2 linked regions of the Tunturibacter gelidoferens genome follow. Each later gene encodes a partner of the first gene's protein in a complex. Links are inferred from orthologs where the notes say so. Each region holds a gene or a part of one and is shown on either strand. Other genes may lie near its edges.

Evidence for each region.
Region 2: the proteins of rpsG (region 1) and tig are in contact, whole or in part, in a crystal structure (PDB 3GTY), measured with the Thermotoga maritima proteins. The link is inferred for Tunturibacter gelidoferens from one-to-one orthologs. Residues at the interface, in WP_004081843.1 of Thermotoga maritima: Lys34, Lys52, Lys55, Glu59, Arg62, Gln63, Glu66, Asn67, Lys69, Val71, Arg95, Ala109, Lys110, Lys111, Gly112, Arg113, Pro114, Glu117, Glu121, Ile124, Ala125, Tyr127, Asn128, Asn129, Thr130, Gly131, Lys135, Asp139, Arg142, Met143; in WP_004081061.1 of Thermotoga maritima: Glu122, Val124, Val129, Leu130, Tyr133, Glu188, Gly259, Ile262, Tyr263, Glu266, Ser270, Glu273, Gln274, Glu277, Arg308, Gln311, Ile312, Ser315, Tyr316, Glu325, Arg329, Arg336, Leu363, Phe366, Trp367, Arg373, Leu377, Arg381, Leu384, Glu387.

Annotation. Positions count from the first base shown.
Region 1 is NZ_CP132938.1:5,410,873-5,426,240, forward strand. Bases 5,829-8,698 are described here. They hold rpsG (30S ribosomal protein S7), read right to left. Parts: upstream 7,564-8,698; coding sequence 7,093-7,563; downstream 5,829-7,092. Other genes in these bases: fusA (elongation factor G), read right to left, coding at 5,829-7,006; rpsL (30S ribosomal protein S12), read right to left, coding at 7,690-8,076. In the rest of the region: rpsS (30S ribosomal protein S19), read right to left, coding at 1-262; rplB (50S ribosomal protein L2), read right to left, coding at 385-1,209; RBB81_RS23270 (50S ribosomal protein L23), read right to left, coding at 1,291-1,584; rplD (50S ribosomal protein L4), read right to left, coding at 1,584-2,282; rplC (50S ribosomal protein L3), read right to left, coding at 2,370-3,110; rpsJ (30S ribosomal protein S10), read right to left, coding at 3,207-3,524; tuf (elongation factor Tu), read right to left, coding at 3,653-4,840; more of fusA, read right to left, coding at 4,907-5,828; RBB81_RS23310 (S9 family peptidase), read left to right, coding at 8,722-10,872; RBB81_RS23315 (hypothetical protein), read left to right, coding at 11,092-13,536; transcription antitermination factor NusB, read right to left, coding at 13,741-14,163; ribH (6,7-dimethyl-8-ribityllumazine synthase), read right to left, coding at 14,163-15,044; RBB81_RS23330 (enoyl-CoA hydratase/isomerase family protein), read left to right, coding at 15,102-15,368.
Region 2 is NZ_CP132938.1:3,958,614-3,974,027, reverse strand. The notes cover bases 7,169-10,084. They hold tig (trigger factor), read right to left. Parts: upstream 9,380-10,084; coding sequence 7,958-9,379; downstream 7,169-7,957. Other genes in these bases: RBB81_RS17305 (aldose 1-epimerase), read right to left, coding at 9,580-10,084; clpP (ATP-dependent Clp endopeptidase proteolytic subunit ClpP), read right to left, coding at 7,322-7,912. Also shown: thrC (threonine synthase), read left to right, coding at 1-134; RBB81_RS17340 (MoaD/ThiS family protein), read left to right, coding at 134-415; RBB81_RS17335 (hypothetical protein), read right to left, coding at 419-2,686; RBB81_RS17330 (lmo0937 family membrane protein), read left to right, coding at 2,978-3,127; lon (endopeptidase La), read right to left, coding at 3,206-5,632; ATP-dependent Clp protease ATP-binding subunit ClpX, read right to left, coding at 5,870-7,156; more of RBB81_RS17305, read right to left, coding at 10,085-10,911; RBB81_RS17300 (uracil-DNA glycosylase family protein), read left to right, coding at 11,012-11,728; RBB81_RS17295 (YtxH domain-containing protein), read left to right, coding at 12,022-12,318; RBB81_RS17290 (ATP-dependent Clp protease ATP-binding subunit), read right to left, coding at 12,752-15,220. UniProt on the Bacillus subtilis protein: Involved in protein export. Acts as a chaperone by maintaining the newly synthesized protein in an open conformation. Functions as a peptidyl-prolyl cis-trans isomerase.

The sequences.
Region 1 (15,368 bases):
CGGCACGCGCGGAGTGGCCCTTGAAGGTGCGGGTGGCCGAAAACTCTCCGAGCTTGTGGCCCACCATGTTCTCCGTCACGTACACCGGAATGAACTTGCGGCCGTTGTGTACGGCAATGGTATGACCGACGAAGTCCGGGTGAATCGTAGACCGGCGCGACCAGGTGCGCAGTACTTTCTTGTCATTGACCTGGTTCATCCCCACAATCTTCTTCATGAGGTGATCGTCGATGAAAGGACCTTTTTTCGCTGAACGTGACATTTTGCTAAGCTCCGACTTTCTTGTTGCGATGCTGGATACGACGAATCTCTTGCTTGCGAGACTTGGTGTTGCCCTTTGCTGCGGAACCAAAAACTAACAACATTTACTGAAAAGCTGTTTCTTTACTTCGTACGACGCTTCACGATGAAGGTATCGGTCCGCTTGTTGTTGCGGGTCTTGTATCCGCGAGTCGGCTGACCCCAAGGAGTAACCGGGTGACGACCGCCAGAGGTCTTACCTTCACCACCACCGTGCGGGTGATCGACGGGATTCATCGAAACACCACGGTTGGAGGGGCGAATACCCTTCCAGCGATTGCGTCCAGCTTTACCGATCGTGACGTTCTCGTGGTCCGTGTTGCCAACCTGGCCAATGGTCGCCATGCACTCAACAAGAACCTTGCGGGTCTCGCCCGAAGGCAGCTTCAGAAGAGCGTAGTCGCCTTCTTTGGCGATCAGATTGACCTGGGCTCCGGCTGAACGAGCCATCTGTGCGCCCTTGCCCGGACGAAGCTCGATGTTATGCACAATCGTTCCGGTCGGGATGAACTTCAACGGCAGAGCGTTGCCAACGAGAATATCGGCCTCCGGGCCGCTCATGATCGACTGACCGACGGTGAGGCCGATCGGCTGAATGATGTAACGCTTCTCGCCGTCCGCGTAGTGGATCAGCGCGATGCGCGAGCTGCGGTTCGGATCATACTCAACCGTCGCCACCGTACCGGGGATCCCGAACTTGTCGCGCTTGAAGTCGATGAGGCGCAGCTTCTGCTTGTGACCGCCACCATGGTGACGCATCGTGAGACCGCCGTTGTTGTTGCGGCCGCCGGTGCGCTGCTTGACTCCGAGCAACGGCTTGTGCGGCTTGTCCGTCGTGATGTCATCGTTGACAAGCTTCGTCGCGAAGCGGAGTGATGGGGTAATCGGTCGAAATGATTTGATCGGCATCGTCTTTATTCCCTTGCCCGCGCTGCTAATCGCTTAGCGGCGCTTCGGTCCTGAATTCTGTTACTCGCGAAACAATCTCGCTTAGAGGCTGTTGAGGTACTCCGGCATCTTTTCGCCATCTTTCAAGCGAACGTAAGCCTTCTTCCAGTCGGGGCGGTAGCCGGCGAACTTACCCCGGCGGCGCTCCTTGCCCTCAACGGTCGCGGTGCGAACACCAGTGACTTTGACCTTGAAGAGTGTTTCAACAGCTTGCTTGACTTCGGTCTTGGTGGCCTTCAGGGCGACTTCGAACACCAGGGTGTTCTGTGTCTCCTTGACGGTCATGCCCTTCTCAGTAATGAGGGGGCGGCGAATGACGGTATAGAGAGTTGGCATTACGCAACCTCCTTCTGCGCGGCGGCTTTGCTGCGCTCATCTGTTGCCTTACTGCGCTTGGATACAAACTTCTTGAGAGTGTCCTGAAGAGCTTCGATGGCATCCTTCGAGAAGACAGCGTGCTCATAACGGAGCAGGTCGTAGGGATGAACCTCGGAGCTGAGAACCAGTTCCACACCCTGCAGATTGCGCGAGCCCAGGTAGAGCTTCTCGTCAAGCTTGCGGCTGCTCTCAACCAGCAGAGTCGTCTTGCCCGCTTCGAGCTTGTTCAGCGCGGTGCGGAAGAGCTTGGTCTTCGCCTCGGCAACTTCGAACGAGTCGACGATGGTGAATTTGCCGTCGTTGATCTTCGCGGAGATCGCAGAGCGGAGGGCACCCATCAGCTTCTTCTGCGGAAAGGCGTACTCGTAGCTACGTGGCTTCGGTCCATGAACCGTACCACCACCACGCCAGAGCGGAGTCCGAATCGAACCAACACGCGCACGGCCCGTTCCCTTTTGCTTCCAGAGCTTCTTACCTGCGCCCGATACCTGATTACGGTTCTTGGTTGCGGCGGTTCCCTGCCGAAGAGCGGCACGGTAGTGCTTCACCGACTCCCAGAGGAGGCCGTCGTTGATCTCTGCCGCGAAGACCTCGTCGACGAGTTCGAACTCTCCGACCTTCGCTCCAGCGAGATTTACTACATTGATGTTTGCCATCGTTCTTCTCTCTCTTTGCGCGCCATCGATGCGGCGAGCCATAACCTTGTTTGCGGCTTCATGCAGCAAGCCTTTTCAACCGACTACTTATTTCTTCTTGGACGGTGCAGCCTTCTTGGAAGCCTTCAAAGCGTCCTTCGTTGCTGCGCCCGCAAATCCACGACGCTCGCGCGGCGGAGCCTTTGCCTTCGAGATCAGCACGAAACCATCACGCGGGCCGGGTACTGCGCCTTCCACCAGCAGAAGGTTATCCTCAAGATCGATACCGCGAATACGCAGGTTGCGAACCGTGATCTGTGCGTGGCCCATGTGACCAGGCATACGCTGACCAGGAAAAACACGCGAGGGAAACGAAGAAGCACCGATCGAACCCTGCACTTGGAACATGTGGCCGTGCGACTTAGGACCGCCACCAAACCCGTGGCGACGAATGACGCCGGCAAAACCGCGACCCTTCGAAGTGCCAATGACGTCGACGAAGCGCTCGTCATTGAAAATGTCGACCAGGACGCGATCGCCAGCCTTGGCTGTAACCTTCTCTTCGCCTTCAACAGTCTTCACTGCTTCGAGCTCAACTTCCTTGATCATCCTGACCGGAGGAACGTTCGACTTTGCGAAGTGGCCAGTCATCGCCTTATTGATCTTCGAAGCCTTCACAAAGTCAACGTAGCCGATCTGCGCGGCTTCGTACCCGTCCTTCGCAAGCGTCTTTAACTGAGTGATCACGCATGGACCAGCCTTCAGAACGGTCACAGGGTGAATATCACCGCGCTCGTCGAAGATCTGCGTCATGCCGACTTTTTTTCCGAGAATTCCTACTACTGACATTGGAGCTTCCTTTCCTCATCATGCTGGACTCGAAGTTCAGCACTGCCGGGTTAATACTTCTAAAGCGAATCCTGAAACACTTCGCCGAAAAATTCTTTACTTCTGAACCGTCTTGATCTCTACATCGACGCCCGCGGGCAGATCAAGCTTCATCAGTGCGTCCACGGTCTGCTGGGTCGGCTCGAGGATGTCGATCAGCCGCTTGTGCGTGCGGATCTCGAAAGCCTCGCGTGACTTCTTGTCGACGTGGGGCGAGCGAAGAACGCAGTACTTGTTCTTCATCGTCGGCAGCGGAATCGGACCCGCAACCTGGGCTCCGGTACGCTTGGCCGTCTCGACGATCTCACCGGTCGACGTGTCCAGCACGCGGTAGTCATATGCCTTCAAACGAATTCTGATTCTTTGTCCAGCCATTTTGGGTCTCTTTCACGCTACTCAAAGATCGTTTGGAGTAACTGCCGGCCATGAACTTCTGCACGAACCGGCAGCCCTCGATTTTCAAAACAGCAACAACCAAAAAACTTCTCTGTGGTGCACTTTCTTTACTTGATGATCTCGCTGATGGTGCCGGCTCCGACGGTGCGTCCGCCTTCGCGGATGGCGAAGCGCAGACCCTTCTCCATCGCGACTGGCGTATGCAGCGTGATCTCCAGCTGGATGTTGTCGCCGGGCATGCACATCTCGGTGCCCGCAGGCAGCTTCGCCGAACCCGTCACGTCGGTCGTGCGGAAGTAGAACTGGGGACGGTAGCCGTTGAAGAACGGAGTGTGACGTCCGCCCTCTTCCTTCGACAACACGTAGACCTCGCCCTTGAAGTCGGTGTGGGGCTTGATCGAACCGGGCTTGGCCAAAACCATCCCGCGCTCCACATCTTCCTTCGCAATACCGCGCAGCAGAAGACCCGCATTATCACCAGCCAGACCCTCGTCCAGCTGCTTCTTGAACATCTCGACGCCGGTGCAGACCGTCTGGCGGGTCTCGCGGAAGCCGACGATCTCGCAGGCCTCGCCAACCTTCACCTTGCCGCGCTCGATACGGCCCGTCACCACGGTGCCACGGCCCGAGATCGAGAAGATGTCTTCGATCGGCATCAGGAACGGCTGGTCGACCGCACGCTCAGGCTGCGGAATGTACTTGTCCACCGCCGCCATCAGCTCGTCGATCTTGGCCTCCCACTGGGCTTCGCCGTTGAGCGCGCCCAAGGCAGAACCGCGAATGATCGGAGTGTCGTCGCCAGGGTAGTCATACTTCGACAACAGCTCGCGAACTTCCATCTCCACCAGCTCGATCAGCTCTTCGTCCTCAACCGCATCGCACTTGTTCAGGAAGACAACGATGAAGGGAACGCCAACCTGACGCGCCAGCAGCACGTGCTCCTTGGTCTGGGGCATCGGGCCGTCGGTCGCAGCCACCACCAGGATCGCGCCGTCCATCTGCGCCGCTCCCGTGATCATGTTCTTGATGTAGTCCGCGTGACCCGGGCAGTCGACGTGCGCATAGTGCCGGTTCGGGGTCTCGTACTCGACGTGCGAGGTCGCAATCGTGATACCACGCTCGCGCTCCTCAGGAGCATTATCAATCGTGTCGAACGAACGAAATTTGTTGTTCGGGTTGTGCTTGGACAACACCTTCGTAATCGCCGCCGTCAGCGTCGTCTTGCCATGATCGATGTGCCCGATCGTCCCGATGTTTACGTGCGGCTTTGACCGGTCAAACTTTTCCTTGCCCATGACTGCTCTCCGTGTTTCCTGTGTTTCGTTGACTTCTAAAGTCCTGCGAAGACTAACGCCTCGCGATTACTTTGCGTTTGCTTCTTTGCCCTGCACCTTGGCAATGATCTCTTCCGAGACCGAGCGAGGCGCTTCTTCGTACTGCTTGAACTGCATCGAGTAGTTCGCGCGACCCTGCGTGGATGACCGCATGTGAGTGGCATAACCAAACATCGTGCTCAGCGGAACCGTGGCCTTGATCGCCTGCGTGCCACCGACCATCTCCATACCTTCGATACGACCGCGACGGCTATTGAGATCGCCGATGATCGTGCCCATGTACTCCTCAGGAACAGTCACTTCGACAGACATCACCGGCTCCAGCAGGACTGGCTTGGCCTTGCGGGCAGCTTCCTTGAAGGCCATCGATCCGGCGATCTTGAACGCCATTTCGTTCGAGTCGACATCGTGATAGCTGCCGTCGTAGAGAGAAACCTTGACGTCCACCATCTCGTAGCCAGCCAGAATGCCACGCTGCATCGCGTCCTGAATTCCCTGATCGATCGGCTTGACGTACTCCTTCGGAATAGCGCCACCCTTCGTATCGTTGGTGAACTCATAACCCTTACCCGGCTCGTTGGGCGAGATACGGATCTTGCAATGACCGTAGTTACCCGAACCGCCGGTCTGACGGATGTACTTACCTTCAGCATCGGAGTTCGCACGGATGGTCTCGCGGTAGTTCACCTGGGGCTTACCAACGTTGGCTTCGACCTTGTACTCACGCATCATGCGGTCGACGATGATCTCAAGGTGCAACTCGCCCATGCCGGCGATGATGGTCTGGCCCGAGTCAATATCGGTGCGAACGCGGAAGGTAGGATCTTCCTGCGCCAGCTTGGCAAGAGCCATACCCATCTTCTCCTGGTCGGCCTTGGTCTTCGGCTCTACAGCCACCTCGATAACCGGCGCCGGGAAGTCGATCGACTCAAGCACAATAGGATGCTTGTCCGTGCAGATGGTATCGCCCGTGACGAGATTCTTCAGACCAACCGCAGCGCAGATATCGCCTGCGAGGATCTCGGTAATCTCTTCACGCTTGTTGGCGTGCATCTTCAGCAGGCGGCCAATACGCTCCGTCTTGCCAGTACGCGGATTCAGCACCGAGTCGCCAGTCTTCAACTGACCCGAGTAGACACGGATGAAGATGAGCTGACCAACAAACGGATCCGTCATGATCTTGAAGCCAAGTGCCGAAAACGGCTCGGCATCATCAGCCTTGCGGATAACCTCTTCTTCCATGTTGTCGGGGTTGTGGCCGATCATGGGAGGAATATCGAGCGGGCTGGGCAGGTAGTCGACAACTGCATCAAGCAGCGTCTGAACACCCTTGTTCTTGAAGGACGAACCGCAGAGCACCGGAAAGATGTTCATCGCGATGGTCGCCTTACGAATGCCGGCCTTGAGCTGAGCCTCGCTGGGCTCCTGCCCCTCAAGATAGAGATGCATGATCTCGTCGTCAGAATCAGAGACAGCTTCGATCAGCGAAGCTCGTGCAGCCTTAGCCTTCTCGAGCAGATCGGCGGGAATCTCTTCCACCGAATACTCGGCGCCCATGGTCTCATCGTGCCAGTAAATAGCCTTCATCGTAACGAGATCGACGACACCAAGAAACTTCGCCTCGGCACCAATCTGAATATTGATCGGCACTGCGCGCGCGCCCAAACGATCAACAATCGTCGAGGTCGCATAGACGGCGTCCGCGCCGGCCTTGTCCATCTTGTTGATGAAGCAGATCCGGGGAACCTTGTACTTGTCAGCCTGACGCCACACAGTCTCAGACTGTGGCTGCACACCGGCAACCGCGTCAAAGCAGGCGACCGCACCGTCAAGGACGCGCAGCGAACGCTCCACCTCAGCCGTGAAGTCCACGTGGCCCGGGGTGTCGATGATGTTGATCCGGATATTCTTCCAGGTGCAGGTCGTCGCAGCGGAGGTAATCGTAATGCCGCGCTCCTGCTCCTGCTCCATCCAGTCCATGGTCGCAGTTCCCTCGTGCACTTCTCCGATACGGTGCGTGATGCCCGTATAGAAGAGAATGCGCTCGGTCGTCGTCGTCTTGCCGGCGTCGATGTGCGCCATGATTCCGATGTTCCGGCAACGATTCAGAGGTGTAGTGCGTGCCACGATCTATCTCTCATCTGCGAGCATCTGCTCGCGGTAATAACTGCGTTCAACCTAAAATCCAAAAATGACGCTGCTGGAGAAGCGAATTACCAGCGGTAGTGTGCGAAAGCCTTATTGGCTTCGGCCATACGGTGAACGTCTTCCTTCTTCTTCATTGCGGCGCCACGGCCGTTAGCCGCATCGAGCAGCTCAGCAGTCAGCTTCTCAACCATGCCCTTCTCGCCGCGTGCCCGACCGTAAGTCACCAGCCAGCGGATCGCGAGCGAAGTACGACGCTCCGGCAGAACTTCGATCGGAACCTGGTAGTTCGCACCACCAACACGGCGGCTCTTGACCTCGAGAAGCGGCTTGCAGTTCTCGATCGCCTTCTTGAACAGCTTGAGGGCTTCGTCGCCACCCTTCTGCTCAAGGTTGGTCATGGCGGTGTAGAAGATGCCCTGCGCGGTTGACTTCTTGCCACCCCACATCATCGAGTTGACAAACTTCGTGACCAGGGTCGAGTTATAGACCGGGTCTGCAGCAACTTCACGCTTAGCGATGTAACCTTTTCTCGGCATTGCTCTCTTCTCGTCTTCCTTCAGGACCGTAGAACTCTCAAGCCCTGAACCTGATTTATGCAGCCTGCCAAATCCATCTGGCCAGCCGGGGTTGATCTAAAAACTCCAAACTACTTTAACCGCAAACTACTTCGCGGCAGCAGCCTTCGGACGTTTCGCGCCGTACTTCGAGCGGCTTTGCTTCCGGTTGGCCACGCCGACCGAGTCGAGCGTGCCGCGAACCACGTGGTACCGAACGCCCGGCAGATCCTTTACACGGCCGCCGCGGATCAGCACAATCGAGTGCTCCTGCAGATTGTGACCGATGCCCGGGATATAGGTCGTAACCTCAATACCGTTGGTGAGGCGAACACGCGCAACCTTGCGGAGAGCCGAATTCGGCTTCTTCGGGGTCTGGGTGTAAACGCGGGTGCAGACGCCACGGCGCTGGGGCGAACCCTGAAGCGCGGGGCTGGCGGTCTTATAACGAGTGGGCGTGCGGCCCTGCTTGACGAGCTGATGGAACGTAGGCACTAGAACTCCTTGTTAATGCGCGCGAAACATTACAACCAAACTTATGTGAGACGCGCAGGTAGGATTGAACTCCGCCTCTTGCAGTACATACGCCGTACACGCAAAAAAGTGAGAACGCTGAAGCGTCTCTGACGAAGATCTTCCCTGCTGCGTCTGTAAACCGGTACAACAAACCAGACGTAAACAGTCGACGGTGGTCGAGCGTCTTTCCCTCAATTTCAAGGATGAGCCGACTCCGTTTCGCTGTCCCGGCCCGCATAGCCCATCCAGGGTGGAGGGTGTCGCAGGCACGATTGCGATAGGCCGCAGACGAACGACATTCAGATCCAATGAATCTAGCGAAACACAGATCGGGAATGTCCTGCGGTGAATCTCTTGTATCCAGTATAACGCAATCGTTCTCAACCCGTCTTGCGACAGGAGGCGAACCTAAGATCACGTGGGTTTTTCTCCACCCATCCGTGCGTCGAGCTTCCCCTACGACACGGTCCGGATACTCGCGGAACCTTCTTACAATAGCAATTCGACCGCAAAACGTCAAACTTTTCGTCGATTTTCCCATCAAAAATCGGAGATTGCACAAGCCGGGATGCGGTCGCCGCCTCTATGACAAAGAGGCCACCCCCTCCATGCTAGGCTTTTCGCATGGCTTTGGTAGATCTTCGCAGGTGCTCGCTCTCTTTTGGTTTCATCGCCTTTACCGTTCTATCGACATTTGGAACCACCATCGCAGCGAGAGCAGAGGCCGACAAGACCTCCTCAATCCCCAAAGATCCCCGGATTGGTTCGCTCATTGAGACGCTTGGCCAGACTAAAAACCCCACCTCCGTAGCCATCTCGCCCGACGGAACCACCGTAGCCTGGTCGGTCCGGACCCACGAAGGCAGTCAGATTCAATTGTCAGACGTTGCGAATCCTGATGCCGCCAAGGAAAAGATCGTCACCACCGGCTCAGGAGCGACCAACTGCAGCAGCTCCGATCCGAAGTGGTCGCCTGACGGAGAAGCCCTCGCCTTCATCTCCGACTGCACCGCAAAGACTGATCAGCCGGGACAAGAACAGGTCTTTCTCTGGTCGAAAACCTCAGGCGAATCCAAGCAACTCACGCACCTCAAAGGCGGACTGGACTCCCTCGCCTGGTCACCAGACGGAAAGTCGATCGCTTTCCTCTTCGTCGAAAATGCCACACGCAGCGCAGGTGCTCTAGCCGCCATGAAGCCATGGTCGGGCGTCATCGGCGAAGATTCGTTGGAAATTCAAGGAGTGTACGGAGTCGACATCTCGGCCGGAAAAGGTGCATGGCTTATTCCGGCTACACCGGATCAACATACATATGAATTTGCCTGGTCACCCGATTCGAAGCAGATTGCTTTCGTTGCCGCGAGCGCACTTGGCGAAAACAACTGGTGGGTGGCAAAGCTCTTCGCAACAAAGGTGGATCAGATCCTTCATGGAGAAGCTGCGGGCTCAAAAAGCGCAAATGCCTGCGTTTATATTGAAAACCGGTGTTATTACCAAGCGCGGATGGTCCTTGATCCAAGGAGTGTCTCAGGTCCTCTCCACAACCTACAGATCGCCGTCCCCCGCTGGTCCCCAAACGGCACACAGATCGCCTTCATCGGCGGCATCATGAGCGACCAGGGATCCACCGGCGGCGATCTCTACCTGATCCCCTCCGCCGGAGGCGAACCGAAGGACCTCACCCCAGGCCGCGCCGCATCCATCGCCTACTTCGGCTGGGCTGGCCCCGAACTCATCGCCCTCGCCGAACACGTAGGCGGCAACAGCCACCTCACCGCCCTCGATCTCGCCACTGGCAGAGACATCCCGCAGGCCAGCGTCACCTTCCCAGAAACCATCGGTGCCGGCGGCCTGGCAATGAGCGTCTCCCTCTCCCACGAGCACACCATCGCGCTGATTCGCAGCTCCTTCGACCGCGCCCCCGAGGTATGGGCCGGTTCCCTCCACGACCTCAAGCAGATCACCCACCTTAACGACGGCCTCAAGCCCTCATGGGGCAAGACTGAGAACATCGAATGGACCAATGACGGCTTCAAGGTCCAGGGATGGCTCCTCTACCCCGCCAACTATGACCCCACAAAAAAATATCCCCTCCTGGTCAGCGTCCACGGCGGCCCCTCCGCCGCCGTCACCCCGCGCTGGCCCGGCGTCGGTTACGGCGGTGTTCCATTTTCCGCACTCGGATACTTCGTCTTCATGCCCAACCCGCGCGGCAGCTACGGACAAGGCGAGAAGTTCACCCAGGCCAACATCAAGGACTTCGGCTACGGCGATCTCCACGACATCCTCGCCGGCATGGACGTCCTCGAAAAACGGTTCCCCATCGACAAGAACCGTGAAGGCCTCACCGGCTGGAGCTACGGCGGCTTCATGACTATGTTCGGAGTCACCCAGACAACGCGCTTCAAGGCCGCGGTCGCCGGAGCAGGCATCAGCGACTGGAAGAGCTACTACGGCGAAAACTCCATCGACCAGTGGATGGTGCCATTCTTCGGCAAGACCGTCTACGACGATGCCGACGTCTACGCCAAGAGCTCCGCAATCGAATACATCAAGAAAGTAAAGACTCCAACCCTGGTCGTCGTCGGCGATCGCGACGGCGAGTGCCCCGCTCCGCAGAGCTTTGAGTTCTGGCATGCTCTCCGCGCCGAAGGCGTAAAGACGCAGTTGGTGATATACCCGAACGAGGGGCATGCGTTCCACGACCCCGCGCATCGCAGAGATGTTCTCGAGCGGGCTCTCAACTGGTTCGAGACAGAGATGCCCGCGAAATAGAGATAAGCCTTCAGGTCTCGCCCCGTCGGCGATTTTTCACGAAAGGGAGCGATCTTCTCACGATGCGAATGATTGGTTGGATCGTCCAACCAACGTTCGAACACTAATATGCCCGGAAGATTTGCTTCCGGTCTGTGCAGCTTTTACACTATGGGTTCAGCTATTCAGCGGTTGCGGTGTGACCGTTCAGCTTGAGTTCTGGTTGGACGGGGAGGTTCAATGCGTCGGTTTGCCACGTTAGTCTTTCTTCTGCTTTTCACGATTCCTTTCGGTGTCTCTATCTCGGGTTGTTCCAAGAAAACAGCCACAGTCTTCTGCAACGGCGGAGACACCGGACCTGCCGTAGGTCAGGTGTCGAACATCGCGCTACAACCCAAGATCTTCGGCGTATCGCTGAACTTTGCTCAGATTGGGCAGGTCACCACACCGACCGCCATCGACTGCAAGGGCACAGCCGTGACCGTGTCCAGCTACACCTATGCCACCTTCCTGCCCAATGGCCAGCCGGACATGACCATCGCCGATGTCCAGCCGACAACCGGTCGTCTCTGCGCAGGCACTTGGAACAGGAACACCGGCGGCGGCATCGCCGACTTCACCACCTGCAACCCCACCAACAAATCCGGCACAGTCTACGTCGTAGCAAACGGTGGCGGCGTCAGCAGCAACCCACTCCCGATCTTCGTCCATCCCGTCGTTACCAACGTGACCCTCGGGGCGCTATCGACCGACTGCGTCAACGATCCGGCAACCAATTGCAGCCCTGCGGCCTTCGTTACCCAGACCACGACCTGCGCGCAAACCACCAATGGCAATGGGTGCTGCACCGTCCCGGTCACACCCACAGTGAACGCAGTCGCCGCAACAGGTTGTGTCTCTCAGTCCGTGACCAGCCAGCTAGCAGCCAGAGTATTGGCCGGAAACGGCGCGAATATCAGCTGCCAGGTCGGTCATCTCTCCTACGCCCCGCAGATTGCTTCCATCGTGACCATCGACCAGAACGGTGTCGCCACCGCGCAGCAGCCAGGATCGACCGTCATCACCGCAAACATCTCAAACGCCGGAAGCTCTGCTGGCTTCTTCTCCACCTGCCCGCCAGTGTCGATCAACCTCACCGCCACCAACGGCACAAGCAACTCAACCAGCGTGACCGTAAATCCCAACAATGTTCAACCAATCAACTACGTGGCAGTGGATAAGAACCAGACAGTCCTCACCGGGTTGACTCTCAACTTCGAATCTACAACTCCGACCACCATACCCGCCGCTTCAGCGGCCTCGGTCACCCCGATCTTTCCCGGCGCCGCTGCCATCACCGCGGTCTGCCAACCACCCACCTGCAACCCGTCCCCGTTCAACCAGATTGGCCTCTTCGGCAACGGAAAAGCAATCACCTCGAATCCCGTGCTCGTTACAGCCCCCGGCACCAATAGCACCAATCTGTATATCGCGAGCACAAACTCGTTTTATCTCGTGCCCGTGGACTTCACTCAGACTCAGCTAGGCAGCCCGGTTCGCCTGCCCTATCAGCCCAACTCCATGGTCATCAGCAACGACGGATCCACCATCTACATGGGAAGCTCCTTTGAGCTCATGACCTTCAGCGCGACGTCTAACAGCATCAGCGCCCAGGACACGACCGTACCCGGCATCGTGCTCGCAGTCTCGCCCGATGGCACAACGCTGGTCCTCACCGATCCAATCCGCCAGTTTGTCTACCTCTACAGCACCAAGGGCAGCATTCTGACGCAGTACGGCGGCGTTGGCACCCACGCCGTCTTCTCGCCAGACAGTACGACCGTCTACATCACTCTCGGCGATTACAACTCTTCGACCGGCGTCACGACTCCGAACAATACATTGCTGGTTCACTCCGCCTTCACAGGCTGGTATCCGACGACGTCGTCTCAACCGACCACTGACGTGGCCATCGGTGTGCCAAGCGTTGGAGCCTTCTTTGGCGGCAATCCGACCACAGCCCGCTCCTATTGCCCCGTGACCACCACAATAGGCGTCCCTCCGACAACCTCTTCCACCACGACCAACCTCTTTTATCCGGATGCCGGAGTGCTCGGGCCGCAGACCGATCGAATTGCCACCACCAACGACGGCCTCCACGTTTTGGGAGCAACCGTCACCCCAACACCGACCTTGACTGATCTCGCAATCGGAACCCCAGCCAGCGGTAGTACTGCCGCTGCACCAGGCCTTCCCGTTGGCCAATGCCCGGCCGCCGATACCCCCGCGCAGAAGTTCCCCACCACCACCGCATTCACAGGTGCGCTCCCCGGTGTAACGGCCTCAGCAATCACCGGCGTCTTCCCAACCTCGGACTCGAAGATCGCCTTCGTGACCTATCAGGGCAGCGGAGCGGTTGTGCCGACCTACACGCCACAAGCCACCGGTGCCGGAACTCTGGGCAGCATCCCCCTGTCGACTGCGCTGGGAACCCCCGTCGCACCGGTCGCCGGCGTGGTGAGTGCAGACAACCTGACCTTCTTCGTAGGCACCTCGGGAGACAACGCCGTCCACCTCATCACCAAACAAACCGACGGCACCTACAAGGACACAACAACCCCTATCGCGCCGAAACTACCCGACGTGAACGGGAACATCGTCGCTCCTAATCTGCTGGTACAGAAGCCACGTAAGGCCACATCCTAGAATCGGTCCTGCCGGACGAGCGCCCTGCGCGGACAGCGGTCACTTCGTGACTTGTGAAAGCTTCGCGAGGTGCTCCCGCTGGTCGCAGGCTAAATTCCGTGCCGACCAGCGGGAGGATCTAAAGATTAGTCGAGCCAAGACCGGTATACACGTCACGAAGTGACCGCCCCGCGCGCAGCGGGCCCGTCCGGCAGGACAACCGCCCTACGCCAACCGCTTCTTCAGCAGATCCCGCGCAATCGCATCCAGAACGCCATTAAGAAAGTGAATCGACTCCGGCGCAGCATATCGCCGTCCAATCTCCAGCGTCTCGTTGATGATGATCGCAGCAGGTGTATTCGGAAAGCCCAGCATCTCCGCCACCGAAGCCCGCAGCAGATTTCGATCTACCACCGGCATCCGCTCCAGCCGCCAGTTCTGCGCATGCTCTTCAATCAGCTTGTCGATCTCTTCATCGCGAGTCGTCGCAATGCGATAAAGATCCTCGGCAAACCCACGCGTCTCGGCATCGACATCTTCGACCGAAGCCCAAAAAAGCTTCTGAACCTCCGCGGGAGACTGTTTGCCCAGGTCTCCCTGAAACAACATCTGCATCGTGAGTTCGCGCGACTTGCGGCGTGTCCCCATTATTTCTTCACCTGGCCGTTCTGCGCCGCGAGCTTGCGCTGAATCGACACCATCTCAATCGCCGCGCTGGCCGCCTCGAAGCCCTTGTTCCCCGCCTTCAGCCCCGCGCGGTCAAGCGCCTGCTCCAGCGTCTCGCAGGTCAGCACTCCAAACGCATGCGGAACACCGGTCTCCTGCTGCGACTGGCCGATCCCCCGCGCCACCTCGTTGTAGATAGCCTCGTAGTGCGCCGTCTCCCCTCGAAGCAAACATCCCAGCGTGATGATCGCATCGAACCTCTTCGACTCCGCGAGCGTGCGAGCGGCCGACGGAACCTCCCACGCCCCGGGAACACGAACAATCTCAATGTCCTTCCGTGCAGCGCCGCTACGATGCAACGCATCGAGAGAGCCCTGTAGCAGCCGGTCGGTAATCACCGTATTCCAGCGCGTCGTCACCACCGCAAACCGCATATTCGCAGCGCTCAGGTCACCCTCAACAGCCTCAGGCTGGCCATGGAGCGGGTTCTCCGACTGCCAAAACCCAATCCGCAGCTCGGTAGTAATCTGCACCGTAAACAGCCTGCTGTTCCAATGAGTCAGCTCAGCGGCAGAAAGAATGTCCGGAATCTCCTCCGTGCGGTAACTCGCAAGCAACCACTTTTCCACCAACGCACGAATGTGATCCAGCTGCGTGACCTCGATCAGCACAGTTGGAACCGCCGGTTCCCTGCCCGTAACAAACTCGAGATTGCCAATCGGCGCAAGAAACGCGGACCCGCGACCCTCCGCATCCTGCCATCCCTTGCCCTGTTCGAAGCCAAGGGCAGAAAAGAGGCTCGAAATACGGTCAAACTCAGCCCCCGATGCAATCGCGCTGACGTGCGTAATTCCCTTAATCATAGATTCGATTGTATCGTCTGGAGTGCGACGCCACATCGCCCGCGAGAGGAGAGGTCTGTGAACTACGAGACGTTGCTGTGCGAGATAAAGGATCAGGTAGCGCGCGTCACGCTGAACCGCCCCCAGGTGCTCCACGCCCTCAACACCCAGGTCTTCAACGAACTGGAAGCCGTATTTTCAACACTCGCCGCAGACCCCGCCGTCCTGGTCATCCTCCTCACCGGCGCAGGCGAAAAGGCCTTCGCGGCCGGCGCAGATATCAAAGAGCTCGCCGCCACCGACGCAGCCGCAGGAGAGGCCAAGGCCCGCCGCGGTCAGGCTGTC
Region 2 (15,414 bases), 1.5 Mb from region 1 along the record:
CCGACGCCCTCGCCCACAGCTACTCGCATCTTAACGCCCGCGCCGTACGACCGCGCCTCGCAGACTTCGACGCTTACCTCCGCGAACTCGACGGAATCACAGAGCCAGAACTGGCCACCGCAGGAGCCCTCTAATGTCTATCAAAGTCACTCTTCCGACTGCCTTCGTCCGCCACACCGATGGCCGCAAGCAATTCAACTCTGCGGCTTCCAACCTTCCCGGCCTCATCGCCGATATCGACCAGACCTTCCCCGCGCTCTCCAACCAGATCAAGGACCAAGAAGGAAAGCTCCGCCGCTTCATCAACATCTATGTCAACGACGAAGACATCCGCTTCCTGGGCGGAGAAGCCTACGCCTTCCAGGACGGCGATGAGATCATGCTCATCCCGTCGATCGCCGGTGGCAGCGTCTAAGCGTCACTGCGTTGGCAGCAGTCCAAAGACCGCAACACCATTCTGCGTCCCAACGTACACCTTGCCGTTGACGATCATCGGTGTAATAAATTTATTGCCGTTTCCGAAGCTGTCCCGACCATTGGCCGCCTGGCCGCTGTTGTAAAGCTCATGCGTGAGGTTCGACGGGTCATACGCATGCAGCACGCCCGCTGAACTAAGGCCCGACTCCAGCGCCCACACGATTCCATTCTGTGTTCCGTTAGCGGAGATGGAAGGCGTTGGTCCCGGATGCGGAAACCTTACAGCCGTCGTGCTCGACGGGCTAGTGGCCAGCACCGCATTCGTCAATGGAAACGCCTTCAGCGTGTCCCCGTCTGATGAGTAATAAACCGTCCCATTGAAGTAGGCCGGAGTGGAAAAGACCTGGCCCTCCATAGCTCCAGGAATCTCCTGATAGATGTTGCTGTCCATTGGATTGTTGGCCGGGTTGAACTTGCCTAGATTGTCTCTGTCCGCGAGATAGATGTTCCTATCTTTGCCTGCGCCAACAATCAAATGATGCACGTGTCCAGTGGCGTCCATCTGATCGGGCAGGAGTATTTCACCGCCTGAACCAAGGTCCAGATCTTGAGTCGACTCGGCGACCCCGTTATAGGTCTCGAAGTAATCTGCTACGGCCAGCTTCCCACTGGTTGAGAGCTTCACCATCGCGTTGCCGTAATCTCCCAAGGCAGGAAATCCATTCGAGTCCAGCGTCGTATCGAAGGTCCCATTCGCCTGTAGCAGATAGATGAACCCGCTGCTGTCGGCAGCCAAACCATCCCCGCTCATCCAGATCGAACCCTCGTGGCCGTTCGGCGAGAGGTTCAACACCTGCGTCTGTGCAAGCGTCGATTCGCTGTAACCAATCACCCACCCCGTATAAGGCCCCGAGTCGCAGTGCGAGGTCCAGCCCGTGTAGATGTTGCCGCTTAGAAGAAGCAGCGCTGCGCGTTCCGCATATTGCGCAGGGTCGAAGACCACACTGCCATTCTGGCTATTGTCTCCTTTTCCCGGATAGGTCGCGGCAATCTCCGTCGAAGCTCCCGTATCCACGCCCGTCGTAAGGTCCAGCGCATGCAGCCTCTGATGGTATCCCCCATTCGCATCCTTGCTCATGCCGATGGTGAACAGGCTTCCATTTGTCCCTTGTTTGCGGTCGATCACCGGAGTCGAGGTGATGCCGATCTCCGGTGTGATCTGCGAGCAGCCGTGGTCGTCACTCGTTGTCTCGCCGTTTCCAAGGGTCGAAGTCTTCCATAACTGCGTTCCGCTATCTGCATCGAACGCGTAGACGCTGTCGTGTTCGGTCGACACATACAGCACATTGTGCAGCTGCCCTCCGATAAACACATTCGCAAGGAAAAGTGGTTGTGCGTCCACCTTGCCGTCGACAGCATCGAAGCCAATCTTGCCGAACTGCGTCGAGTTCACATTACTCTGCGTCAGGATCGTCTCCTGCGCATTCAGTCCGTCTCGCGCAACGTCATAGTGGAAGGTCGTCACGTCCGGTGCGTTGGTCATCGCAATGGCCTGCACGGTCAAAGCAAGCATCGTCGAATGGGTAAGGCTGCCAGATGTCCCCGTGAACGTGACCGTCGCAGTGGCCGCAGCTGCAGTTGGCGCTGCCGTAAGCAGCACGCTTTGCGCAGTCCCCGGAGTCAGGGTCAAAGTCGCTGGATTTGCAGTCACACCCGCAGGGAGGCCCGTGATCGCAACCGCCACTCCACCTGTAAACGAGTTAACCGCCGCAGCGGTAACACTCACAGGCAAACCAGCCGAGCCGCCAACAACCGTCAAGGAAGCAGGCGCCAGCGTCAATGTGAAATCCGGAGGCGGTGCAGAGACCGTTGCCGCGACCGTAGCGCTGTGCGTTAGCGGTCCCGAAGTTCCAGTGAGGGTCAGCGTAGCGTTTCCAGCAGCGGCTCCCGCCGACGCCGTAACCGTTATGCTCTGCGCTGTCCCAGGGGTCAACGTGAGTGTGGATGGCTGTGCGGATACGCCGCCGGGCAGCCCCGAAATGGCAACCGTCACCATCCCTGTAAAGCCGTTGGCGGCGGTCGCACTCACGCTCACCTGCTGACCCGGTCCACCCGGAACGACGGTGATTGTCGTCGGCGTAGAAGCCAGAGAGAAGTCCGCTGGCGTAGACTCGGGCGCAGGCTTAGATCTTCCGCCACACGACACCAAACCCACACAAAAAAACAAACCGAGGCAAGCGCCCAAGACCTTCCGGAAAGTGCGACCCATCACAAACCTCCAAATGACCACCAAACCCCGACACACTACCATTAGATTCAAACCGCAAGATCAGGTCGAACCTACGCCGATCCCCCACAGGATTTGTCACGCAGATGTCATTTGTTTGACCGAAGAAGTGGCCGTATTTCAGTCGATCCTGATCCCTCCCGACGCCACTCCCATCACTCTTACTTGAGCAATATCTTTAACCGGAGCAACGAATAGAGAGCATTCTAGCTCTTATGACCTGTAGACATTCGCGCATGACGCGCAATTCTGTTCTGAGAAAGAAGGTCCCCCATGTTCCTCATTCTTGCCGTCGTACTAGTGCTGCTTTGGCTGGGTGGTTTTTTCGTACTTCATGTCAGCAGCTTTCTAATTCATCTCCTGCTGATCTTCGCTTTGATCTCAATCATCATGAACTTCGTCAGCGGCAGACGAGCGGTCTAAGCGCCTGCGAATCCTGGGAATAAAAGAGGCCGAACCTGTTTGCAGGTCGGCCTCTTTACTTTGACAAACGCTCGTCTTTTACTGATGCGCCGCAGGTTGCGGAATTTCGATCCCAGCCGCAGGTATTACGCTCGCTAGCGCCTCCGGGGTCTCTTCCTGCAACTCCGGCAGATTGCCTTCGAGAGCCAGCTTCAGCACCTGGTCCATCTCCTCGACAAAGTGCAGCTTCATGCTGGTCTTCAGCAGCTCCGGCAGATCCGCCATATCCTTGCGGTTCTCCTCAGGCAGAATCGCCTCAAAGATACCTGCGCGATGCGCCGCCAGCAGCTTCTCCTTCAGACCGCCGATCGGAAGCACCTTGCCCCGCAGTGTGATCTCACCTGTCATGGCAATATCGCGCCGTACCTTGATCTTCGTAAGCGCACTCGCCAGCCCGGTCGCCAACGTAATGCCAGCCGACGGACCATCCTTCGGAATCGCTCCCTCCGGCACGTGAACATGAATATCGACGTTCTTATAAAAGTCCTTCGCCAACCCAAGATGATGCGAGCGCGAGCGAATATAAGTCAGCGCAGCCTGAGCCGACTCCTGCATCACATCGCCGAGCTGCCCCGTCGCCGTCATCTTGCCCTTGCCGTCGAGCACCTGCACTTCGGTCTGCAGAATCGTTCCGCCCATCTCTGTCCACGCAAGGCCTGTCACCAGACCAACCTCGCTCTTCTCGTGCACCTGTGAATCGCGGAACTTCGCCACGCCAAGAATATCCCCGATGTTCTGCCCGGTGATCGTCTCCTTGTGCTCCGCGCCGTTCTTCACCACGCGCCGCGCCACCTTGCGGCACACATTACCGATCTCGCGCTCCAAATTCCTGACGCCGGCCTCTCGCGTGTATCCGCGAATGATCTGCCTCAGCGCATCGTCCTCGAAGACGATCTGCTCTTCCGTCAGGCCCGTGCCCTCTCTCTGCTTCTTCACCAGGTACTGTTTGGCGATCTCCAGCTTTTCGATCTCGGTGTAACCATGCAGCCGCAAGATCTCCATGCGGTCCTGCAGCGGCCCGGGAATCGTGTGCAGAACGTTCGCCGTGGCGACAAACAGAACCTGCGACAGATCGTACTCGACATCAAGGTAGTGATCCTGGAACGAAGTATTCTGCTCCGGATCCAGAACCTCAAGCAGCGCACTCGCCGGATCGCCACGGAAGTCCGAAGCCATCTTGTCGATCTCGTCCAGCATGAACACAGGATTCTTGGTCCCGGCCTTCTTCATCGATTGAATGATCTGCCCTGGCAGCGCGCCAATGTACGTCCGCCGATGCCCACGAATCTCCGCCTCGTCCCGAACCCCGCCCAGCGACATCCTCACGAACTTACGGCCCGTAGCCTTCGCGATCGACATCCCCAGAGAAGTCTTACCGACACCCGGAGGCCCAACAAAGCAGAGAATCGATCCCTTCGGATTCTTCACCAGCTGCCGAACCGCAAGGAACTCCAGAATCCGCTCCTTGATCTTCTCCAGCCCATAGTGATCTTCGTTCAAAATCTGTTCCGCATGCTCGATCGATCGAATCTCCTTCGACCGCTTCTTCCACGGCACAGCAAGCAGCCAGTCCAGGTAGTTCCGCGACACAGTCGATTCAGCCGACATCGGAGGCATCGCCTCAAGCTTCTTCAGCTCCTGCAGCGACTTCTCAAGAACATCCTTCGGCATTCCAGCGGCTTCAATCTTCTTCTTCAGCTCATCGAACTCGGACTTCTCTCCACGACCAAGCTCCTTCTGAATAGCCTTGATCTTCTCGTTGAGGTAGTACTCCTTCTGAGCCTTCTCCATCTGCCGCTTCACACGCGACTGAATGGTGCGATCCATATTCAGTTTCTCAATCGCCACATCCAGTACATCGGCAACCTTGGTCAGCCTGTTCTCCGGATCGAAGACCTCAAGCAGTTGCTGTTTCTCTTCAATCGAGAGCTGCAGGTTTGCCGCAATCGTATCGGCCAGCTTTGCAGGCTCATCCGCGCGCACACTCGCCGCCATCGTCTCGTAGTTCAACGACTGCTGCAGCTTCACATACTGCTCAAACAGCGAGTGGACCCGCTGCATCAGCTGCTCCACCTGTGGCGTCATCTCCAGATGTGTCTGACCGGTGCGCACGGTCGCGACAAAGAATCCATCGACGTCGTTGATCTCGGTAGCGTGTGCCCGCTCCACGCCTTCAACCAGCACTTTAATGTTTCCGTCCGGCATCTTCACGCTCTGAACGATATTGCCAATCGTTCCCGTTTCGTAGATATCGTCGGCGTTCGGCTCATCCATGGAAGCATCGTGCTGTGTAGCGAGAAAAATCTTGCGGTCACCCGAGAGAGCCTCTTCCAAAGCCCGAACGCTAGACTCACGTCCAACGACGAATGGCGTCATCATATGAGGAAAGATGACCATGTCACGAATGGGCATCATCGGAAGCTTGCGAACATCGCCGCTTAGCGCTTTTTTTGGTTGATTTGTCATCTCTCTCCAATTAGACGTTAAAACGCCGGAAATGATGCATCGGCGTTGCGGCTTCAGGTGATTGTAATTCCTCGGACCTCATAAAGGTATTCCACAAATACAACCGGCAGGGAATTGAAACATATTCAGCTTTTAAAACAGCAATCGCAACGACAATCGACGTCGTTGCGACCCACTGAACATCAAAGTAATCCCTGTTCCTCTCAAACAATCTGTACACCAGACCAGTACTTTTAACTAACCTGCCTTTTCCAGTAGCATCGGCAGCGTCAGGCTGTGTTTCTTCACCATCTCTGCCGTGATGGAAAGCTCCTTGACCTTCTTGTTGCCTGGAACGTAGTACATCAGATCCAGCATCAGCTCTTCCAGAATCATTCGCAGACCACGCGCTCCAACCTTCCGTTGCAGAGCCTCGCGAGCGATCTCCCGCGCAGCCTCGTCGGTGAAGATCACCTTCACCCCTTCGAAGTCGAAGAGCTTCGTGTACTGTTTCAAAATCGCATTGCGCGGCTTGGTCAGAATCTCTACCAGGGCCGCCTCATCCAGTTCGTCGAGGATTCCCAGCACCGGCAGCCGGCCAACAAACTCCGGAATCAGTCCATACTTTAACAGATCCTGCGGTTCAGCCTGACGAAGCAACTCAGCATCTCGCTGTGCCCGAATCGGAGTCACATCTCCGTCCTTCGCATCGGGATCAGCAATCGCCTTGAATCCAAGCGCCTTCTTGCCAATTCGTCGCCCGATCACCTTCTCCAGCCCGACAAAAGCCCCGCCGCAGATGAAGAGGATATTCGTCGTATCAACAGCAGTGAACTCCTGGTGTGGATGCTTTCGTCCACCCTGGGGTGGCACGTTGGCAACCGTACCCTCCAGCAGCTTCAACAGCGCCTGCTGGACGCCCTCACCCGAAACGTCACGCGTAATCGAAGGGTTCTCGTCCTTGCGTCCAATCTTGTCGATCTCGTCGATGTATATGATCCCGCTCTGCGCGCGCTGCACGTCGCCATCTGCAGCCTGTAGCAGCTTCAGGATGATGTTCTCAACGTCTTCGCCTACATACCCGGCCTCGGTTAGCGTCGTCGCATCCACAATCGCAAACGGCACATCCAACATCTTCGCCATCGTCTGAGCCAGCAGCGTCTTACCCGAACCGGTCGGTCCTACCAGCAGAATATTCGACTTCGCAAGCTCGACATCGTTGCCGCGCGTCTTGTTCATCTGAATCCGCTTGTAGTGGTTATAGACCGCCACCGCGAGTTTTTTCTTTGTCTGATCCTGCCCAATGACGTACTCATCCAGAAAGGCTTTTACTTCCTGCGGCTTAGGCAGGTGAGCCGGCGCAGCGCCTGGCTGCGTCTCGGTGCGATCATCTTCCAGGATCGAGTTGCAAACCGCCACGCACTCATCGCAGATATACGCCCGCGGATAGTCCGAGGGCGATGAGATCAACTTGGCAACGGCGTCCTGCGATTTATGGCAGAAAGAACAACGAAGAGATTCGTCTGAGCCCCGTGAAGTTTTCATAGATGCGACTACTCCTGAGTCGTACGCGTAACAAAGTCTTACTGTAAGTTTACACCCGATTCAACTTACAAAGCTTGCTCCGGGGTGCACAGCAGTACCCCGAAATAGTCATATACGCGAGAGCCCGAACCAGTGGCCCGGGCTCTCGCAACAGTACTGTGGTAACTAGGTTCGGGGCCGATCGATGATGTCATCGATGATCCCGTACTCCTTCGACTGCGCGGCCGTCATGATGAAGTCGCGCTCCACATCCCGCTCGATCCGCTCCAGCGTCTGGCCCGTGCTGGCGCTCATCAGCTTGTTCGTGATCTCGCGAATCCGCAAAATCTCCCGTGCATGGATGTCGATATCGGTAGCTTGTCCGCTCAATCCGCCCATCGAAGGCTGGTGGATCAGAATCCGCGAGTTCGGCAGAGCAAACCGCTTGCCCTTTTTGCCCGCCATCAAAAGAAACGCACCCATGCTCGCAGCCTGCCCGATGCAGAAGGTCACCACATCGTTCTTGATGTACTGCATCGTGTCGTAGATCGCCAGACCGGCCGTGATCGATCCGCCCGGCGAGTTGATGTAAAGCTGAATGTCCTTCTCCGGATCCTCACCGCTCAGAAACAGCATCTGCGCAATAATCACATTGGCGATGTTGTCATCGATCGGCGTGCCCAGAAAAATGATGTTGTCCCGCAGCAGACGGCTGTAAATGTCGTAGGCGCGTTCGCCCCGGCTCGTCTGCTCGATCACCATCGGTACTAGTCCCATAACACTCTCTTTCTTTCTGTCCGTTAGCAATCCGACAACTTCACTCTACGAAGCCAGCTTCTCGTAGAGCACGCTTCCAGTCTTCTCGCGCCGCATCTGCTCGCGAATCCGGTCCAGCCCGCCATCATTCGACAGCCTGTCACGAAGCGTCTCCAGCGGCTCACGCGACTGAATCGAGAGCAGCAGCAGTTCGCGCTCCAGATCCTCTTCGCTCAACGTGACACCCTCCACCTCGGCGATGCGATCGAGGATCATCGAAACCTTCACCTCGTTCACCGCCAGGTCGCGCTGCGAGGCACGCAACTGAACGAAGTCCAGCTTGCGCATATCCTCAACCTTCATGCCCTGTTGAGCCAGCGCACGCAGTCCGCGATCCAACCGAGCTTCGATCTGCTGCTGCACGAACGCCTCGGGAACAGGGAACTGGAACTTCTCCACGAACTCGCCGAGCATCTTGTCCTTTGCGGCATTCTCAAGCGCGTTCTTCTTGCGATCCGAAGCATGCTCGCGCAGCTTGGTCTCGAACTCTTCCCAGCTCTCGTAGTTGCCCAGCTGCTTGGCGAACTCCGCGTCGCGCTCCGGGAAGCTCTTGTGCTTGATGCCCTTCACGGTCACGTCATAGCTCACCGTCTGCCCTGCAAGCCGCCGCTCGCCGAAGTCCGCCGGATAGTCCACCTCGAATTTCAGCTCCTGCCCAGGCTTCGCTCCACGCAGCGCCTCGTTGAAGGCAGCCAGCGTATTTTTTCCGCCAATCTCGATCAGCACATCCTCGCCAGTAATCGGCTCGTTGCTCGTGACGCTCTGCACTCCGTCCTCGGTCACCGTCTGCGCCAGGTCTTTTACCTCGCCGCGGAACTGAATCTCCGCCCAGTCGCCATCTGCCAGCGGACGATCCTCTTCCACCGTCTCAACGGTCGCATGGCTGTCCAGCACGCGTGCCAACTCTGCGGCGTACTCGTCGTCGGTCAGCGCAGCCTCAGGCTTCGTCACCGAAACACTGTCATAGCCCGCAATGTCGATCTCCGGCGCAACCTCAAACGCAGCCTTGAACTTCAACGGCTGTCCATCGAAAAGCTGTAGGTCCAGCAACTGTGGCTCCGACACCGGACGCAGCTTCTGCTCGTCGATCGCCTTGCGGAAGCGCTCCGACACCAGGCTCTCCAGAACCTCCTGCCGAACTTCCTTCGCAAACTTCGAACGCACCAGAGTCTCCGGCACCTTACCCGCGCGGAAGCCGGGGATCCTCGCCAGCTTCTGGTACCGCTTCACCACGGTCTTGAAGCTCTTCGACACCTCATCCGCGCCAACCTCAACGTCAATCTCTCGGGTCAGTTCCGGATTCAGCGCGGGTGCATGCTGATGCGTGTGCTCGTGATCGTGATGGTCATGAGCGTGGTCATGCTGCTCATGATCATGCGTAATCGCTACTTCTGGCTGCAGCTCTGCAGTCTCATTGGTCTCTGTCATCTCAGTCGGGGTCAAATCCATGCCTTCCAAAGTGCGCCTGTGTATGCCGCGCCGTCGCCGTTACCCTGACGAGCGCGATCCACGCCTCTTATCTACTGTACGAGTCCCGGTACGAGGGGGTCAAACCACACATCGCCGTTCGCGCTGGTCCGGGTCTCCGTAAACCCCGCCCCACAACTGCAGACCGTAAAAATGCAGCACTAAAAGCGTTCCGGCGGCGCCGAGCCCAGGGCAAATATCTCCAGCCGTACCCTCCATTGCGTGGTCTGGTTCGGCTGCAGCACGACCATCCCCGTATCCTCAGCCTTAGCCCACTCATGTCCAAAGGGATCGTCGTAGTTGAACTGTGGTTCGATCGAAATATACGATCCGTCCAACGGAGCGTATACCCGCAAAGCCTTGATGGTAGGCGACGTTGCCGTGATCCGCAGTCCATAGCCGCTCTCCGGATCGCGCAGCTCCGCGACCGGGCCATCTGCCATCATGCCCCGCTTCAACTGCACAAAGCTGTCGTCGAGGTTTAGCGCACCCAACTGTGCCCCCTCCCGCCTGGTAAAGTCATACTCGGTTCCTGTCACCGGCAGCAGTCTTCCACTCAACTCCCCGCTGCGACGATCCTTCACCTCCGCGCGAAGGCCTTCCGGCAGACGCAGCAGCATCTGGCCGCGATGCCCGCTCAAAATCGCAAATCGCGGATGCCAGCCGATGCCGATCGGTTCCGCGGTATCGCCGACATTATGAGCGACGATCCTCATCTCGATCACCCTGCCGCTCAACTCGACAGTCGTCGTAATCTCCGTCTTCGACAGCCAGTGGCCGTCGAAATCCCCCGGCTTAAACGTCGCCCTGGCCTCCCCTCCATCCGGCATGATGTTCGTGCTCACCGAAGTAGAAGGCTCCTTCAACAGCAAGCCTCCAGCCGCCGCTGCCCCATCGAGCCCGTAGCTGTCCTTCACCCCGGTCGGCAGGTTCAAATGAACTCCGCGCCACACCGCGGTCAGTCCTCCGTCCGGTGTTCGCGTCCCATAGATCCGGCCTGCCCAGGGAGCTTCAATCGCCGCCCCCATCGCCAGGCTCTTTGTTCCCGCAGCATCCGCCCCACTGCCGCTCAACTGCTCCGCCGCACTCTCAAGAGGTGGCGAAGCAAGCAGATTCACCTCTCCCATCTTTGGAAGATAGGCCGAAATCTGCAACATATTCATGCCGCGTCCCGGTAGCAACGTGGCCGACAGAAACTCCGGCCCGTTCCCGCCTACCATCTGGGTACGCTGCAGTTTAATCACATCCTGCCCACCCGGCCGAAACACAACGTCCTGCTTTGGCTTCGCCCGCAGCTGCTTCTTCAGCATCGCAAACTGTCCCAGTCTGTGGGTCCGCCACCCAAATGCCAAACCCGCCAGCAGCAGCGCCAGAACCAGCACAGTCAGCAGGCCGGAACGCATCACCGCCACATGCCATATGCTCCTGCGACGCTTAGCGGCCCACTCCTTCAGGAGTGCCCAGTACATCCTGCTCAGTCTTGGATCTTCCAACTTCCCGCCTATTCCCGTCGTGATATACGAACATCATTCTACTCAGTTGTTGGACGCGCCCATCTACCCTACCGTCTCCCACCAACTATGATGAGAAAGAGTGACACCCGCCAACACACAAAGTACGTCTCCACTCCTGCAGCAGATTCGCGAAACCATCATCACCTGTGAGCGTTGCCCACGTCTTCGCGACTACTGCCGCGGCATCGGCGAGACCAAACGCCGCGCCTACCTCGACCAGACCTACTGGTCACGCCCTGTTCCCGGCTTCGGAGATCCTCGCGCTCGCATCCTCATCCTCGGCCTCGCCCCTGGCGCACATGGAGCCAACCGCACCGGCCGTCCCTTCACCGGCGACGGCTCCGGCGACTTCATGTATCCCGTCCTCCATGAGCTCGGCCTCGCCAGCAAACCTCGCGCCGTCACCCGCGACGACGGCCTCAAGCTTCGTCACGCCTGGATCGCCTCCGTCGTTCGCTGCGCCCCGCCCGGCGACAAGCCACTCCCTCAGGAGATTCGCAACTGCGGCACGCACCTCGCTCACGAGATCCAAGCCTTACCCCGCGTGCGCGTCGTCGTCTGTCTCGGAAAGATAGCCTTCGACGGCTACATGGCGTTTCTTCTGCAGACTGGCGCCATCACCCGCAAATCAGACTATCGCTTCTCTCACGGAGCCGAATACCTTCTCCCCAACGGTCTTCATCTGCTCGCCACCTACCACCCATCCCTGCGCAACACCAACACCGGCCGCCTCAATCGATTGATGTTCACACGCATCTTCCTGCGGGCAAGGGAACTGGCCGGACTCACCGTCTAGAGCTGGTTCTTCTCCCCAAAGACATCCAGGGCAAAGAAGGCTGGTCCCACGATCATTGCAAGGAAAACAAGCGCGATCAAAACGTCTTTCATCGTCCACCTCTTCCTCACTGTAGCCTGCACCTACCCACTTTTTTGCGGAGCATGCAAAGTCAGGGAACCACCTCGCCATTACCTCGAATGATTCCCTGTAACTGTCTCAAAACCTTCGCAATATCAAAAAACAACCAACCAATTGCTGCCCCGGCGAATCCTATCCTCTAGAGAAGCAAAATCTCGCACGAGGTACTTCGAATGAGTGCAAAGAATTACTGGTTTGCCTTCGGCATCGGCGTTAGCGCAGGAGCCGCAATCGCTCTTCTCTACGCTCCACAAACCGGAGTCAAAACTCGCAAGCAGCTCCGCAAAAGAGCGGAGGACGCAGGCGACTATCTGGAGGACGCAGGCAACTACCTCAAGGCTCAGGCCGAGCGCCTCAGCGACGAGGCTCAGAAGGCCATCAAACGCACCAAGGGACAGGTGGATTACGCCGTCGACAAGGCAGGCGATGTCGTCAACAGTGCTGTGAAGTCGGCACAATCTCTCGTTTAGTTTTTCATTGTCCCAATCTGCCTTCTCTGGAACGCGAACATCCCGGAACCTTCCGGGATGTTTCGCGTTAACCCATCCGAAGCCTGTCAAATCGCCAAAAGTTCACACCGCCAAGAACCCGTCATTCTGAGCGCAGCCAAGAACCTCTACATTTGCTTTTGCTGTTGCCTGTTCTTTCACCCACCCTCAAAAAAACATCGTCATTTCGACCGAAGCTGTTCACGGCCTCATCGTGAACAGCTCAGTGGATTGCGGCTACAACTTTCAATTGCAGCGAACCGATTCATGCTGCGGTATCCGTCAAGACCCCCGCATTTCGCCTTTGCTGTTGTCCGTTCTTCACTCACGCTATTTCAAGCTTCGGCAAGCTCCAAAAAATCAAACGCCCCGGCAGTCAGCCGAGGCGTTTGAAGTCGAATCCGTGCTAACCGCACTAAACGGTGGTCAGTTCAAGACCAGCCATCTTCTCTTCGCCATCAGCCGAGATAGGACGGTAGAACAATTTGTTGTTCTCCATGTAGACCTCGAGGAACGCCGGCCGCTCAACGATCCCGCCGCCAATCAACGCCTCCGACAGAGGATCCTCGACGAACCGCTGCAGTGCGCGACGCAGAGGCCGCGCCCCATAGCTCCGATCCGAAGCCGTCTTCTCGATGATCCACTTCTTCGCATCATCGGCCACAGAGATAGTGATCGCCTTGTGCACCAGGTTCACGTTCAACTGTTGCACCAGCAGCTCGAGAATCTGCATCAGGTCAGCATCCGACAGCGACGTGAAGATGATGATCTCGTCCAGACGGTTCAGGAACTCCGGGTTGAAGGTCCGCTTCACCTCGCCCCGCACCAGCTCTTCCATCTTGTCGAGAACCATATCCTCCTTCTCGCTCTGGAAGCCCAGCCCCTGCCGCTTCTGCAGATGCTTCGCTCCAATATTCGACGTCATGATAACGATGCAGTTCTTGTAGTCGACCGTGTTGCCCAGACCATCTGTCAGCTGCCCGTCTTCAAACACCTGCAGCAGCAGATTGAACACATCCGGATGCGCCTTCTCGATCTCATCGAGCAGCACCACGCAGTACGGATTACGCTTCACGCGCTCCGTAAGCTGGCCGCCCTCTTCATACCCCACATATCCCGGAGGCGAACCGATCAACTTGCTCACAGAGTGCTTCTCCATGAACTCCGACATATCGAAACGAATAAGCGCCTTCTCGCTGCCGAACAGGAATTGCGCCAGCGTCCGCGCCATCTCCGTCTTACCCACGCCCGTAGGTCCAAGGAACAGGAAGCTTCCAATCGGTCGGGCAGGATTCTTCAACCCCGCACGCGATCGCCGAATAGCCCGCGCCAGCGCCGAGATCGCCTTATCCTGCGAGATCACGCGCTTGTGCAGCTCCTCCTCGACCCGCAGCAACCGCTGCGTCTCCTCTTCCTTCAGTGACGTAATCGGCACGCCCGTCCAGCGGCTCACCACATCCTCGATATCTCCCCGCGTCACAATCCCCGCCGAAGAATCGTCCAGGTGATACTTGTCGCGCAGCGCCCGCAGATTCTCCCGCTCCTTGCGCTCTTCATCCGAGTAGAACCGAGCCTTCTCGAACTCATGATTCGCAATCGCGTTCTCCATCCTGTGCACGATGAACTTGATCCGCTTCTGCACCTCGGTCAGCTCTTCAGGCATCGAGGTCTGCCGCAGCTTCACGCGAGCACCCGCCTCATCGATCAAATCAATCGCCTTATCCGGCAGGAACCGATCAGGAATATACCGGCTGGAGTGCGATACCGAGAACGTAATCGCATCGTCCGTATAGCTCACCGCATGGAACTTCTCGTACTTCTCCTTGATCCCCATGATGATCTTGATCGCGTCTTCTTCGTTCGGCGGTGGCACCTTCACCGCCTGAAAACGCCGCTCCAAAGACCGATCCTTCTCAATCGACTTCCGGTACTCCGCAGGAGTCGTCGCGCCGATGCACTGAATCTCGCCGCGAGACAGAGCAGGCTTGAGGATATTGGCAGCATCCAGGGACCCCTCCGCCGACCCAGCGCCAACCAGCGTATGCAACTCATCGATAAACACGATCGAGTTCTGATTCTCCATCAGCTCCTTCATGATCGTCTTCAGCCGTTCTTCAAATTGCCCGCGATACTTCGTTCCCGCAACGATCAGCGAAAGATCAAGCGCCAAGACCCGCTTATCGGCAAGGAAACTCGGCACCTCGCCATCGGCAATCTTCTGTGCAAGCCCTTCGACGATGGCCGTCTTACCCACACCAGGCTCCCCAATCAGCACCGGATTATTCTTCGTGCGACGGCAAAGAATCTGAATCACACGATCAACTTCACTATCGCGCCCAACCAGCGGATCCAGCTGCTGATCCATCGCCGACTGCGTCAGGTCTCGCGAAAACTCCGCCAGCATACTCTGCTCGCCACGCTGTCCCTTACTTCCGCTCGAAGAAGGCGTCTTCTCCTGCGTCGTCCGCTGCAGCTCTTCACGAATCGCCGGCAGACGCAACCCACGTTCCTGCAGAATCTCTGCCGCAAAGCACTTCTCCTCGCGCAGCAGTCCCAGCAGCAGATGCTCGGTCCCAATATGTTTATGCGAGAGCCGCTCTGCCTCCTCCGCCGCATACGCCAACACTCGCTTGCACTCATTCGAGAGCGGCAGATCGACCGAAGTCGACACCTTCTCCCGAATCGTCGTATGGCCTTCAATCTGTTTGCGTATCGACTCCACCGACGCGTGCGACCGCAAGAAGCGGTTCGTCAATGCCTTGTCCTCACGCAACAGACCAAGCAGCAGGTGCTCAGTCTCGATGTAAGGCGACCCAAACTGACTGGCCTCATAGCGAGCAAAAAAGATCACCCGCCGCGCCTTCTCCGTATAGCGTTCGAACATATATCCCCTTCAAGCCGGCCACCATCCAGCCCGAAGGCCGCATAGCGCCGTTGGTCCCAACAACCGTCTCCGTGCCGCTCGCTCCCAGAGACAAATCAGGCTACTTCAACCTGCGAAGCATCCATCCCACTACTTCTTAGTGTAGTCGTCCGTCCAAAATATTCGAAATCCCTCGAAAGTTATGCATAACTTAG